DNA from 2 places in the Neisseria sp. HMSC03D10 genome. Region 2 is predicted to be linked to the other one. Evidence: predicted binding sites of a transcription regulator. Region 2 holds the regulator's gene; the other holds the start of a gene.
What was found. Region 2 encodes FNR, which switches genes on or off when oxygen is low (the NO sensors DNR and NnrR bind a similar motif). Its sites were predicted from a motif close to TTGATNNNNATCAA; they were not measured.

Region 1 (6,520 bases), on a different contig from region 2:
AGCCGCCAGAACATCAGGCAGCACCCCTGTTTCGTACAAGGAAGGATTATAAACCACGATTGGGGTTTGTTGGAAATCTTAACAGGGCTGACATCGGTATTTTAAGGAATGAATGGCTTGAATATCGAGGGGTTAGCTATATTGCGTTTCCATAAATTGAAACGTCGTCTGAAAAGCAGGACAACTTTTTTCAGACGACGTTTGGTACGGCACAAATTTAGGATAACGGGTTCCGTTACCCTAAATCTACGGCTTATTTGTTGTTCGGATGGGATTCCATCGGTGCAGACAAAGGCAGTTCGGGCATGGTGCGGGCAGTGTCGGAAACATTGCCGGACAGTGTTTTCAGGAAGGCAACGATGTTGTCGGTGTCTTCTTTCGATAAGTCTTTGCCCAGTTGCGCTTTACCCATGATGGTAACGGCTTTGTCCAATTCCCAAACGCTGCCGTTGTGGAAATATGGATAAGTTTTGGCGACGTTACGCAAGCCTGGGACGCGGAAGAAGAATTCGTCTTCGGCTTTTTTGGTTACGTCGGCACGGCCTTTGTCGTGTTTCGGATCTTCGATGAATTTCCAGTACGGGCCTTCAACCAAACCGAATTTTTGGAAGGTTGCGCCGCCGAGGTTGACGCCGCTGTGGCAGGCGATACAGCCGTTGTCCATAAAGGCGCGCACGCCTTTGCGCTCTTGTTCGTTCAGAGCGTTAACGTTGCCTTTGAGGTAGTCATCCCATTTGGTCGGCGTCAACAGGGTGCGTTCGAATGCGCCCAGTGCGGTGGTGATATTTTTGAAGGAAACTGCGCCGTCTTCGGGGAAGGCGGTTTTAAACAGTTCTTGATATTCGGGGATTTTGGCGATTTTGGCAGCGGCTGCTTCTTGCGAGTCGTTTGCCATTTCCACAGGGTTCACCAACGGTCCGCCGGCTTGTTCTTCAACGTCAGCCGCACGGCCGTCCCAGAACTGCATACCGAGCAGGGCGGCGTTTAACGCGGTCGGGGAGTTGCGTCCGCCGAACTGTCCTTTGTGGCCTTGGCTGGTCGGCAGGTTGTCCACGCCTGCGGTGGCAAGGTTGTGGCAGGAGTTGCAGCTTACGGTGTTGCCTTTGGAGAGGCGCGGCTCATACCATAATTGATGGCCGAGTTTGACCTGTTCTTCGGTAAACGGGCGCAGTTTCTGCATTTCTTCGGCACTCGGCAGCGGTTTGAAGATGCCTTGTGCGCGTTTGAGCAATTCTTGGTCTTCAGGTGAAGCATTGCTGTCGGCAACGGCGGCTTGGGACGCTGCTGAGGCAGCTGAAGCTGCGTTAGGGGTCGTCTGAACAGCAGAGGCTTCGGTCGGTGCGGAAGCAGGTTTTTGTTCCTTGCTTTCCTGTCCGCCACAGGCGGCCAATGCGGATAAAACAGCAAGCGACAGGAGCAGTCAGGTGTTGTGGTGGTTCATGGCGTGTTCCTTTTTGTAGTGGATATTATTATGAGTAAGCACCGTTTCCGTTGATTGCCGTGATGAATGGCGGGCGAAAATGGGGAATGGCATTCCGCTTTGTTTGCGTCCGTTTGATATGTCCGGCTTTTTTGTCCGCGAAGTATAAACAGCGGGCGTGGTTTGCCCTTTGCGGTAAATCAATATTGGATTTTCAATAGAAATAAACAATATATGTGATAGCTTCTGCATTTTCATGCGGTTTTCATGTTGGATAGGCCTCTATCGCTTGCACTGCCAAGCCGATTGGTTTAAATTAAACGACAATTTACCGTTGGAAGACACACAATGAAAATTACCGTCATCGGCGCAGGTTCTTGGGGTACAGCCCTTGCCCTGCACTTTGCCAGCCACGGCAACGAAGTCGCCCTTTGGACACGCAATCCCGAACAAGTCCGTACATTGCAGGCAGAACGTGAAAACAAACGCGGTCTGCCCGGTTTCCCTTTCCCTGAATCCTTAACCGTTTATGCCGATTTGGGTGATGCGCTCAAAGACAGCGGGCTCGTTCTTGTCGTAACTTCTGTCGCAGGTTTGAGAAGCAGCGCGGAACTCCTCAAACAACACAATGCCGACCATATTCCTGTCCTTGCTGCCTGCAAAGGCTTTGAACAAGACACAGGGCTGTTGACCTTCCAAGTATTGAAAGAAGTATTGCCTGAGAACAAAAAAATCGGCGTGCTGTCAGGTCCGAGCTTTGCCCAAGAACTCGCCAAACAACTGCCTTGCGCTGTGGTTGTCGCCTCAGAAAATCAAGAATGGATTGAGGAATTGGTGCCGCAACTCAACACCAACGTAATGCGCCTTTACGGCAGTACGGACGTTATCGGCGTGGCTGTCGGCGGTGCCGTCAAAAACGTTATGGCAATCGCCACCGGTCTTTCCGACGGTCTCGAATACGGACTCAATGCGCGTGCGGCACTGGTGACGCGCGGTCTCGCCGAAATTACCCGTCTTGCCATGGCCATGGGTGCGCAGCCCAAAACCATGATGGGGCTTGCCGGCATCGGCGACCTTATCCTGACCTGTACCGGCGCGCTTTCGCGCAACCGCCGTGTCGGTTTGGGTTTGGCAGAAGGAAAAGAACTGCATCAAGTGTTGGTGGAAATCGGCCATGTTTCCGAGGGCGTCAGCACCATCGAAGAAGTGTTTAACACCGCTGTGAAATACCAAATCGATATGCCCATTACCCAAACCCTGCTGCAACTCATCCGCAAGGAAATGACCCCGCAGCAAGTTGCAGAAAGACTCATGGAGCGCAGCGCGCGCTTTGAATAAGACCGAACGACAAAGGTCGTCTGAAAACATCAAGCCAAAAAGTTTCAGACGACCTCAACATTCGGCAGCGATTGACATTCCTGCATCATCATCCTAATATCCTGACCGCCTGCCACCATGCGGCAATACGGAAGCCTATACATGAATCAATCACTCGACACCTTGGAAGTCAGCGTTTACCAGCTGGCCCAAAAATTTGAAACCCTTGTTGGTGAAAACCGCCGCCTTAACGAAGAAATCGACCGCCTCAAGCTTGAGCATGAACAACAAAAGCGCGAACATGAAGCTGCCGTTGACGAATTGAGCGAAGCGCTGCTCGTACAAGTCGGCAAACTCAAAGAAGACCTACAAGGCAAAATCGACAACCTTACCGCCGAAAAAGAACAATACCGCAGCGCATTAGAGCAGACTGCAGAAAAAATCCGCCGGCTCATTGCCCGCCTGCCGCAAGAAACGCAATCATAAGGACACGCCATGAGTATCGAACAAGTCAGCCTCGACATCATGAATGTCAATTTCACCATCAACACCCCGAGCGAAGAAAAAGATACCCTGCTCCAAGCTGTTGATATGCTCAACAAAAAAAGTGCCGCCATCAAAGAGAGCGGACGCATTGTCGGCAGCGATAAAATCGCCATTATGACCGCGCTCAACGTCGTCCACGACCTCCTTAAAATTACACTCAAAGACGATTTGGCAATAGGTGAATTTGAGCGTAAAATAACCGACATGAACAACGCTTGCCAAAAAGCTTTGGCGCGGTTGGAACAAAACTGATTTTTCTTTTTCCCTGCGGTGTCCGCGAAGGCATATATTCCTTTGAACCAATAAGTTCGCTTAAGGTTGCCGGGAGTTGCAGTGGGCGCGAGCGTCTATCCTTAGATGCACCCGAAACTGCCCGGGGTGACCGCCTTGTCAACAAGGTTCAAGCGGATTCAGCCAAAACGGCTCTCGCGGGGATTCCCATATCAAGCCATGCCCGATTGCGGCATGGCTTTCATTTATCATCGGCTTCGACGTCGTCTGAAAAACCAAACGTAAAATCAAAAAACATATCCCGATATTTTGAATCAACAGCAATGTTTTCCAACCTAAAAACAACATTTCCCAATGCATAAAAACGCCATCATAGAAAAAACACTTTCAGACGACCCCAATCCGATTGACAAAAGCCAATCCCATCTTTAAAATTCACAACTTTCTATATCTATCTGGATTTCCACTATGAAAACCTTTTCAGCGAAACCCCACGAGGTGAAGCGCGAATGGTTCGTTATCGACGCCCAAGACAAAGTTCTGGGTCGCGTTGCAGCCGAAGTCGCACACCGTCTGCGTGGCAAGCACAAACCTGAATACACCCCCCACGTTGACACCGGCGACTACATCATCGTCATCAACGCGGACAAACTGCGTGTAACCGGTGCCAAATTCGAAGACAAAAAATACTTCCGTCACTCCGGCTTCCCCGGCGGTATCTACGAGCGTACTTTCCGCGAAATGCAAGAGCAATTCCCGGGTCGCGCTTTGGAACAAGCCGTAAAAGGCATGTTGCCTAAAGGCCCATTGGGTTACGCCATGATCAAAAAACTGAAAGTGTACGCTGGTGCAGAACACGCCCATGCCGCACAACAACCCAAAGTTTTGGAATTGAAATAAGGACACGACATGAACGGTAAATACTACTACGGCACAGGCCGCCGCAAAAGTTCAGTGGCTCGTGTATTCCTGACTAAAGGTACCGGCCAAATCATCGTTAACGGTCGTCCCGTTGACGAATTCTTCGCCCGCGAAACCAGCCGCATGGTTGTTCGCCAACCTTTGGTCCTGACTGAAAACGCTGAAGCGTTTGACATCAAAGTCAACGTTATCGGCGGCGGTGAAACCGGTCAATCCGGCGCTATCCGCCACGGCATTACCCGCGCCCTGATCGACTTCGACGCTGCGCTGAAACCTGCCTTGTCTCAAGCCGGTTTCGTGACTCGCGATGCCCGTGAAGTTGAACGTAAAAAACCGGGTCTGCGCAAAGCACGCCGCGCAAAACAATTCTCCAAACGTTAATTCGTTTTTGGAATCTCAAAAAGCCCTGCAATGCAGGGCTTTTTTATGGGCTAATTCATGTAAATATTAAAAGAATAATGAGCGTTTTTCTAAAAAGTTTGATTTTAACAAATAGGATGGTTCTATTTTTTAGGGACAGATATTAGGAGTATTTTAGGAGTGTTTGTAATACTAATCTATTTTTAACTCTATGAATTCTCATTGGTATCAAAATAATGATGAATTATAGTGGATTAACCTTTAAACCAGTACGGCGTTGCCTCGCCTTGCCGTACTATCTGTACTGTCTGCGGCTTCGTCGCCTTGTCCTAATTTAAATTTAATCCACTATAACTCTTCATTTTAAGGCTTTGGGATAAGACATTTTTGGTTTAAGGGGGGGTATATACTTTTCCTGTTAATAGTGTATGGATGGAGCTCCAAGAAAATCTTTACTTCTAAAGTTTGATTTTGAGAGGTGATGTAATATGGAAATACTTCTCAGATGATTGTTCTAGTGAGGTGTTGCAAAATAACCAATACAAATAATGGCAAAATATACCGCTTATCTTAATAAACTAACGTTTATCTTAAATTCTGCGCAATATATTCAAAATATTTCACTTCTTAACGACATTTAATACTAAAAATAGTAGAATCCAAATTGCTGAAACACACCGCTCTTTTATCCCTTTTGGGCGGTGCAGCAAGTAAGACGTTTTCCCGCAATGTATTGGCCATTCATACTTCTCCCTTGGTATGAATGGTTTTTTTTATCTAAGTTTTTTTATGTTGCCTTATGAAGATGAAAAGGTTGTCTGAAATATGTTTTTCAGACGACCTTTGTGATTTTGATTCTGCCTTATTTGAAAAATTGTCCGCAGCATGCCTTGAATTTTTTTCCTGAACCGCAGATGCAGGCTTGCTTCATTGTCGGGAGTGGAGCGGTTGGATCAATAAAGTACCAGTATCCGTCAATATTGACGAATGTAGATAGTTCATGATGATATGCCGTTTCAGCTCCATCTTGAAAATGGGCATTAAATTCAACTTGCGCGTGGCGTTTGCCGATGAGGGTATGGTGGATTACTTCTAATCCTAGCCAAAGGGTTTCTCGGCTCCATTGCTGTATTTCTTCTTGATTCAGCAGATTTTGCTGGGAGGGAATTGTGGTGGCAACGATATAATCAATATTATGTAACACATAGGCACTGTATCTTGAGCGCATCAGTTTTTCGGCAGTCTGCGGATGAGTTTGATGGGTATGGAAGGGGTGGCAGCATTCAGCGTAGGGGAGGGAAGAAGAACATGGACAAGGGGTAGGGGGCATGGAGGATGTCCTATTAAGGTTTGCTTTGTTGAGGGAATAAAAGTTACTCTAGTAAGTCGTCTGAGACAAAAATATTTGAAATGTTCATTTATTCGGTATTATTTGTTTTATAGGAACATTATTTTACAAGGTTTTTTGATACAATACCTTAGCCCCGTCCCGACAATGCCGGAATGCTATTCCGCGTCCGCTCGGACGGCCTGCCATAAATAAAACAGTTATTTCCCAGCCAAACATCAAGGCCGCCCGCTCTATGCACGAAACTTTTTCCCTCGCACCCATCGTTATCGTCCTCCTCGTTTCCGTCATTACGGTGATTTATTGCCGTAAATTCAACATTCCTTCCATGCTCGGTTATCTTTTGGTTGGTTTTATCGCCGGTCCGGGTATGTTGA
Region 2 (6,520 bases):
GGGACCCAGCGCGTTGATTTTGCTTTTCCAAGTCGAAGCGTGTGTGTGTTGTTCAGACATCATTCTCTCCGTCTTTTTTCAGACGACCTTCACAAAAAAAGGCGTATTTTAACGTAAATCAAGAGATTATCTAACAGACATTTCGAATATTTCATGCCGAAATATGTTAAAAATAAGCCGTACCGAATCGAAAATCTCCAATTATCAGCATTTTGTGACTGGAAACCTTTTTCAGACGACCTTGTATCGCTTTTTATACCCAATCAGGGCAGCACCCGAAAAACAACATACTTAATATCTAATTTGGGGTTAGTGTTGTGCAGAGGCTTTCAGGTACTTGCTTTGATGATAAACTTTTATAAAAAAATCAATACCCGAAAATAAAAGAAAAACAATAAAATAAGTTATTTTGTTATGATAAATTTTCAACTTATTTAATTTCGTACAACCAGAATAACCCTTCCCGAAAATTTCTTTGTATAGCTTTGCATATCTGCATATTGTATATTTTTTCGGAACGGATAAAATATGTTCTGCTTTCAAAACAAAGCAAGGATGGCGCCGGATAGTCCACGCCACACATCACTCTTTTCTCACTTTATGGAGTAATACCAGATGAAATTCTTATCTGCCGCTATTGTAGCCGTTCTGACTGCCGGTGTTTCCATGACTGCCGCTGCTGCTCCTGCTGGCTACGTTCCTTACAAATGCGACAACGGTAAAAAACTGAATGTCGTTTACGAATTTGACCGCAGTGGTAATGCAGTTGGCGCATCTGCAAATGCAGCCGGTAAACAAATCAGCCTGCGCGTTGACAAACGTCAATCAGACAGCACCGGTACAACCTTCACCAACAAACGCGGCTTCTCTATGTCTGCCGGTTACATCGACAAAAACACCCACACCACTTCTGAAGTTGTGGGCGTAACCGACTCACGCAACCGCTTCATCGTGAAAAACTGCGAACCCGTTAACATCGACCGTTAATTTACAACGAATGATTTAAGCTTCTTTAAGGTCGTCTGAAAACCGAAATAAGGTTTCAGACGACCTATTGTTTTTCCCATTTCTTTAAAACCTGTCAACCTGTTTTCAAACGCTTATCCGGTCGTGTCAATATAAACACTACCAGTGACGTTAACGCGCCTAGCGTATCAGCGAGCATGTCTTTTTGCGCATCCCAAATATTGCCTTGCGAACCGAGTACTTCCAAACCTGCTTCGCCGCCGTCAATCACCGCATACTGCCATTCGATGATTTCGTAAGCCGCTGCCACGCTCATGATGAAGAACAAGGAGAAAAACAGGGCAAGCGCAGGACGGCAGAGTTTACGGCGCAACAGCCATTCTGCCATCGGATAGGCGTAGAAACCGATGATGTAGTGTCCGACGCGGTCAAAATGGTTGCGTCCTTCGCCTAAAAACGGCGCAAGCAGGCGGTTTGCCCAATCGAAGGGCACATCGGCGAAAGTGTAGTAAGAACCGATGGTATGCATAATCAGCCAGAAACTCATGAATACATAAGCCAGATTACTGAAACGGAAACAGCGGTAGGTAGCGATGAGTGCGATAAATACGATCGAAACAGGAATGATTTCGGCGTACCAAACAGCGCGGTCGGACGGATTGACACCCGACCAGACGATGAGTAAAGCAATGAAAACTGTGAATAATAAAGGGATAACATGCGAAGTTTTTTGCATAAGAATTTCTTTGTATTAAATTAATAAAAATGATGGAAATTTTCAATAAACTGTGCAGCAGCTTGATTCTAAAGGCTCTGCGAACCAGTCTTGCGTGGTGGTATCGGCATCGAAGACTTGCCCCATCAGCGGGATCAACGGATTCACGCCCAAACTGCGTGCCAGCGGGATGCTTTGCAGCAGGGGTTCGTTCCAAGCGTGCAGTGCCATGGCGTAGGCGCCCCAGTGGATGGGCATGAAGCGTTTGGGAGCAAGCTGTGCGGCATAGCGGGCGGTTTGCTCGGGGAAGAGGTGATTGTTGGGCCAATGTTCGCTGTATTGCCCGTTTTCGATGAACGCGATATCGAACCCGTTGAATTTTTCGGCGATTTTGTCGAAATGGCTGCCTTGTGCCGAGTCGCCGTGAAAATAGAATTTTTCGCTGCCGTGTTCGATGGCAAAGCTGGACCACAGGGCTTGGTTGTGGTCGGTCAGGGTTCGGGATGAATCGTGACGGGCAGGTAGTGCGGTGTAGCGGATGCCGTTGCGTTCGGTACTTTGCCACCAATCGAGTTCGGTAATGCGCTCTTGCGGCACGCCCCATTTTTTCAGCAGTACGCCCATGCCGAGTGAGACGATGAAATGGCTGTTGCCTTTTGAATTGAGTGCCTGCACGCTGTCTTTTTCGAGGTGGTCGTAGTGGCTGTGTGAAATCAGGATGACATCGACGGGCGGCAGTTCGTCGATTTCTGAGGGGGCAGGCTGGAAGCGTTTCATGGTGATGGGGATGGGGGAGACGGAATTGCCGAAAACGGGATCGGTAATGACGGTTTGTCCGCCGATCCGCATCAATAGGGTGGAATGTCCGAACCAGACGAAACGGCTTTTCCCTTCGGGTGCGGCAAGGAAGGTTTGCCAATCGGGTTTGACGGTAGGCAGAGGTTTGGGCGGGCGCGTTGCCTGCGGGTCGGTCAGGATCTTCCAAAATGCGCCGGTCAGGCCGGTCGGTTTCTGCTGCGGTTCGGGGTTGAAGAAGGTTTGCGTTTTCGGGTCATAATGGTCACTTGCGGGGTAAACGGGATGTTGGTCGGGATAGAGCCAGTAGGCGAGCAGGGCGCAGACAGCGGTCAAGGCAATGAGTTTTTTCTTGTGTTTCATAATTGGATTTTATGAAGAAGGTCGTCTGAAAATTTTTCAGACGACCTTGGGTTTTGTTTGAAAATGGTCTCGGTATCCATCAGATGGCGTGCGAACAGCCGGACACCATTTTTTTGAGGGCTTGCGAGTCGAGGATTTTGATGTGCTTGTGTTCGACCGAAATCAAGCCTTCGTGGTGGAATTTGGAGAGCGTGCGGCTGACGGTTTCGAGTTTCAGCCCCAAATAGCTGCCGATTTCTTCGCGCGACATCCGCAGAATGAAATCGTTGGCGGCAAATCCGCGCGAGTAAAGGCGTTGGGACAGGTTAAGCAAAAACGCCGCCAGACGTTCTTCGGCGCGCATATTGCCCAAAAGCAGCATCACGCCTTGGTCGCGCACGATTTCGCGGCTCATCAACCGGAAAAAATGACTTCTCAGACTGGGGATGTTGTGTCCCAGCTCTTCGATGTGGGTGAAGGGCAGCTCACACACTTCGCTGTCTTCCAAAGCCACCGCGTCGCAGCTGTGGACATGGGAGCAAATGCCGTCCATGCCGATGAGTTCGCCGGACATAAAAAAGCCGGTAACCTGATCGCGACCGTCCTGACTGGCAACCGTGGTTTTGAAAAAACCGGCACGGATGGCAAACAGCGACGCGAAAGGCTCACCGGTGCGGAACAGATATTCACCCTTCTTCAAGCGGCGGCTCTGTCGGATGACCGCGTCCAATTGTGCAAACTCATTGGGCAAAAGCCCGACAGGCAGGCAGAGTTCACGCAGCGAACAGGAAGAACACAGGGTTTTCATCTGATGCATAGCATTGTGTGTGGTCATAAAACACCCTTAAAATTAAGGTTTTTATCCTGTCATGATTACGTAAGTTATTGACACATATCAAGACAGGTTTATCATACTGTGGCATTCTACCAAACTATCCGAAAATTGCCTAACTTCATTACTCTAATCACGCACACGCCATGAAAGTAATACCGATACAAAATAATCACAATAGAAACGATGACAAGCCTGAGTTCGACCGCGAACTCATCGCCAGCCTTCCTTCCAGCGGTCCGCGCTACACTTCCTACCCCACAGCCGACCGTTTTCATGACGGATTTCGCGAAGCCGAATATATCAATGCCTTGAATCAGCGCGGTATGGGGGCTTTGAACAAGCCCCTTTCGCTTTATATCCACATCCCCTTCTGCAACACCATCTGTTACTACTGCGGCTGCAATAAAATCATCACCAAAGACAAAAGCCGCGCCGATGCCTACATCGAATACCTTGAAAAAGAAATGGAGCTGCTCGCCCCGCATCTGGGTGGACGGCATCAGCTTGCGCAACTGCACTTCGGCGGCGGTACGCCGACTTTCTTGAGCGACGACCAAATCGAACGCGTATTCCGCATGATACGCAAACATTTCCAACTTATCCCCGGCGGCGAATACTCCATCGAAATCGACCCGCGCAAAGTCAGCCGCGAAACCGTCCTCATGCTCGGCAAGCTCGGCTTCAACCGCATGAGCGTCGGCATTCAGGACTTTGATCCCAAAGTGCAGGCAGCAGTCAACCGTATCCAAAGCTACGATGAAACCAAAGAAGTCATCGATGCCGCCCGCGAAGCAGGGTTCAAATCCGTCAGCGTCGATTTGATTTACGGCTTGCCGCACCAAACCGCCGAAAGCATCAAAACCACCATCGACACTGTCTTGTCGCTCGATCCCGACCGCCTTGCCCTTTATCACTACGCCCACCTGCCGCATATCTTCAAGCCGCAACGCCGCATCGATACCGAAGCCGTTCCCGGCAGCGAAGAAAAACTCGATATGCTGCAATACTGCGTCCAAACCCTGACCGAACGCGGCTACGTCTTCATCGGTATGGACCACTTCGCCAAACCCGATGACGAACTTTCCATCGCCCTCAAAGAAGGCTTCCTCCAGCGCAACTTCCAAGGCTACTCGACCTACGCGGACTGCGATTTAGTTGCCATCGGCGTATCCTCCATCGGCAAAATCGGCAGCACCTACTCCCAAAACGAACGCGACATCGACGCCTACTATGCCGCGCTCGATGCAGGACACCTGCCCATCATGCGCGGCTACCAACTCAATCAGGACGACCTTTTGCGCCGCAATATCATCCAAGATTTGATGTGCCGTTTCTCCTTGGATTACCGAATCTACGAAAGCGTGTTCGGTATCCCGTTCGACCGCTATTTCAAAGACGAACTTGCCGACTTGGAACAACTTGCCTCCCTCGGACTCGTCCGCCTGAAACCGCACGGACTGACCGTTACCCCCAAAGGCCGCTTCCTGATACGCAACATCGCCATGGTGTTCGACTACCACCTGCGTCATAGGGAAACCAAAGCCCAATATTCGCAAACGGTGTAAAGAGGAATAGCAAAGGTCGTCTGAAAACCGTTTTCAGACGACCTTTGCCCTTTGTTTCCCTTTGTTAAGGAACGCTAATGAACGAACAAACCAAACAGGCCGCACAAACCATAGGTCGTCTGAAACGTAAAGCCAGCGACGAAGAACGGCTGCAAGGCTGGCGCGAAACCTGCGCCAAACAAGGGTTAAGCGGCGAATTTATCCTGACCACCAAGCTCAATGGCGCGGCTTATACCGAGGAAGAAGCTCGCATGGTGGCGGAGCTTTTCGGCAAATAAACTGACAATTTATTATTTTAAAATTACAAATCATATCAAAACTTGACAAATTTACCGATTTTGATTATAGTTGTATATGAGTTAACATTGCCGATTTGACACAGCTTGCGGGCATAAACAGCTAAAGCGTATTTTCATTTTCTGCTGTTTTTATTCCTTTCTTTATATCCAAGCCCGTTGTGTACAGCATCGGGCTTCTTTTTTTTCCGGAAGTATTAGGAAGTATTTATGATTATTTTGGACAACGTTTCCAAACATTACCAAACGCGCGACAAAACCCGTTTTGCCGCCGTCGAGCCGACCAGCCTCGAAATCCAAGACGGCGAAATCTTCGGCCTGATGGGCTATTCCGGCGCGGGTAAATCTACTCTGTTGCGCCTGATTAACCTGTTGGAACGTCCCGACAGCGGCAAGGTCAATGTGTGCGGACAAGAGCTGACCGCGCTCGATGCCGCAGCATTGCGTCAGGCGCGGCAGAATATCGGCATGGTGTTTCAGCAGTTCAATCTTTTGAGCAACCGCACCGTCGCCGACAATGTTGCCTTTCCTTTGGAAATTGCCGGATGGTCGTCTGAAAAAATCAAAGAGCGTGTCAAAGAATGTCTTGAAATCGTCGGCTTGACCGAACGCGCCGACCACTACCCCGCCCAGCTTTCCGGCGGACAAAAACAGCGCGTCGGCATCGCCCGCGCGCTCGCGCCCAAACCCCAAGTCATCCTCGCCGACGAACCCACTTCCGCCCTCGACCCCGCCACCACGCGCAGCGTCTTGGAATGTTTGGAAGACATCAACAAGCGATTCAACGTTACCATCGTCATCGTAACCCACGAAATGAGCGTCATCCGCCGCCTGTGCGACCGCGCTGCCCTTTTGGATAAAGGAAAAGTGGTGGAAATCGTCGAAGTACGCGGCAACCAAATCCACGCCCAATCCGAAATCGGGCGCGAACTGATTCGGGAGGACTGATATGGCAGACTTAACATTCGAACAAGCCGTTTCCACCATCGTCGGCATGAAAGACGAA

Region 1: the regulator FNR is predicted to act here: its motif matches at 1,611-1,624, upstream of HMPREF3066_RS05350 (cytochrome-c peroxidase).

What each region holds. Positions count from the first base shown of each region.
Region 1 covers NZ_KV789531.1:11,392-17,911, reverse strand. The annotation lists TPP riboswitch at 1-38, opposite strand, end outside; gene HMPREF3066_RS05350 (cytochrome-c peroxidase) at 254-1,420, opposite strand; gene HMPREF3066_RS05345 (NAD(P)H-dependent glycerol-3-phosphate dehydrogenase) at 1,769-2,758, shown strand; gene HMPREF3066_RS05340 (bZIP transcription factor domain protein) at 2,900-3,223, shown strand; gene HMPREF3066_RS05335 (cell division protein ZapA) at 3,233-3,535, shown strand; RNA gene ssrS (6S RNA) at 3,543-3,722, shown strand; gene rplM (50S ribosomal protein L13) at 3,983-4,414, shown strand; gene rpsI (30S ribosomal protein S9) at 4,424-4,816, shown strand; gene HMPREF3066_RS05315 (YchJ family protein) at 5,658-6,125, opposite strand; gene HMPREF3066_RS05310 (monovalent cation:proton antiporter family protein) at 6,379-6,520, shown strand, end outside.
Region 2 covers NZ_KV789517.1:62,930-69,449, forward strand. The annotation lists gene HMPREF3066_RS03925 (Nramp family divalent metal transporter) at 1-60, opposite strand, end outside; gene HMPREF3066_RS03930 (ACP-like domain-containing protein) at 616-987, shown strand; gene HMPREF3066_RS03935 (DUF2238 domain-containing protein) at 1,082-1,702, opposite strand; gene HMPREF3066_RS03940 (MBL fold metallo-hydrolase) at 1,745-2,839, opposite strand; gene fnr (fumarate/nitrate reduction transcriptional regulator Fnr) at 2,919-3,653, opposite strand; gene hemN (oxygen-independent coproporphyrinogen III oxidase) at 3,797-5,218, shown strand; gene HMPREF3066_RS03955 (hypothetical protein) at 5,296-5,496, shown strand; gene HMPREF3066_RS03960 (methionine ABC transporter ATP-binding protein) at 5,725-6,462, shown strand; gene HMPREF3066_RS03965 (methionine ABC transporter permease) at 6,464-6,520, shown strand, end outside.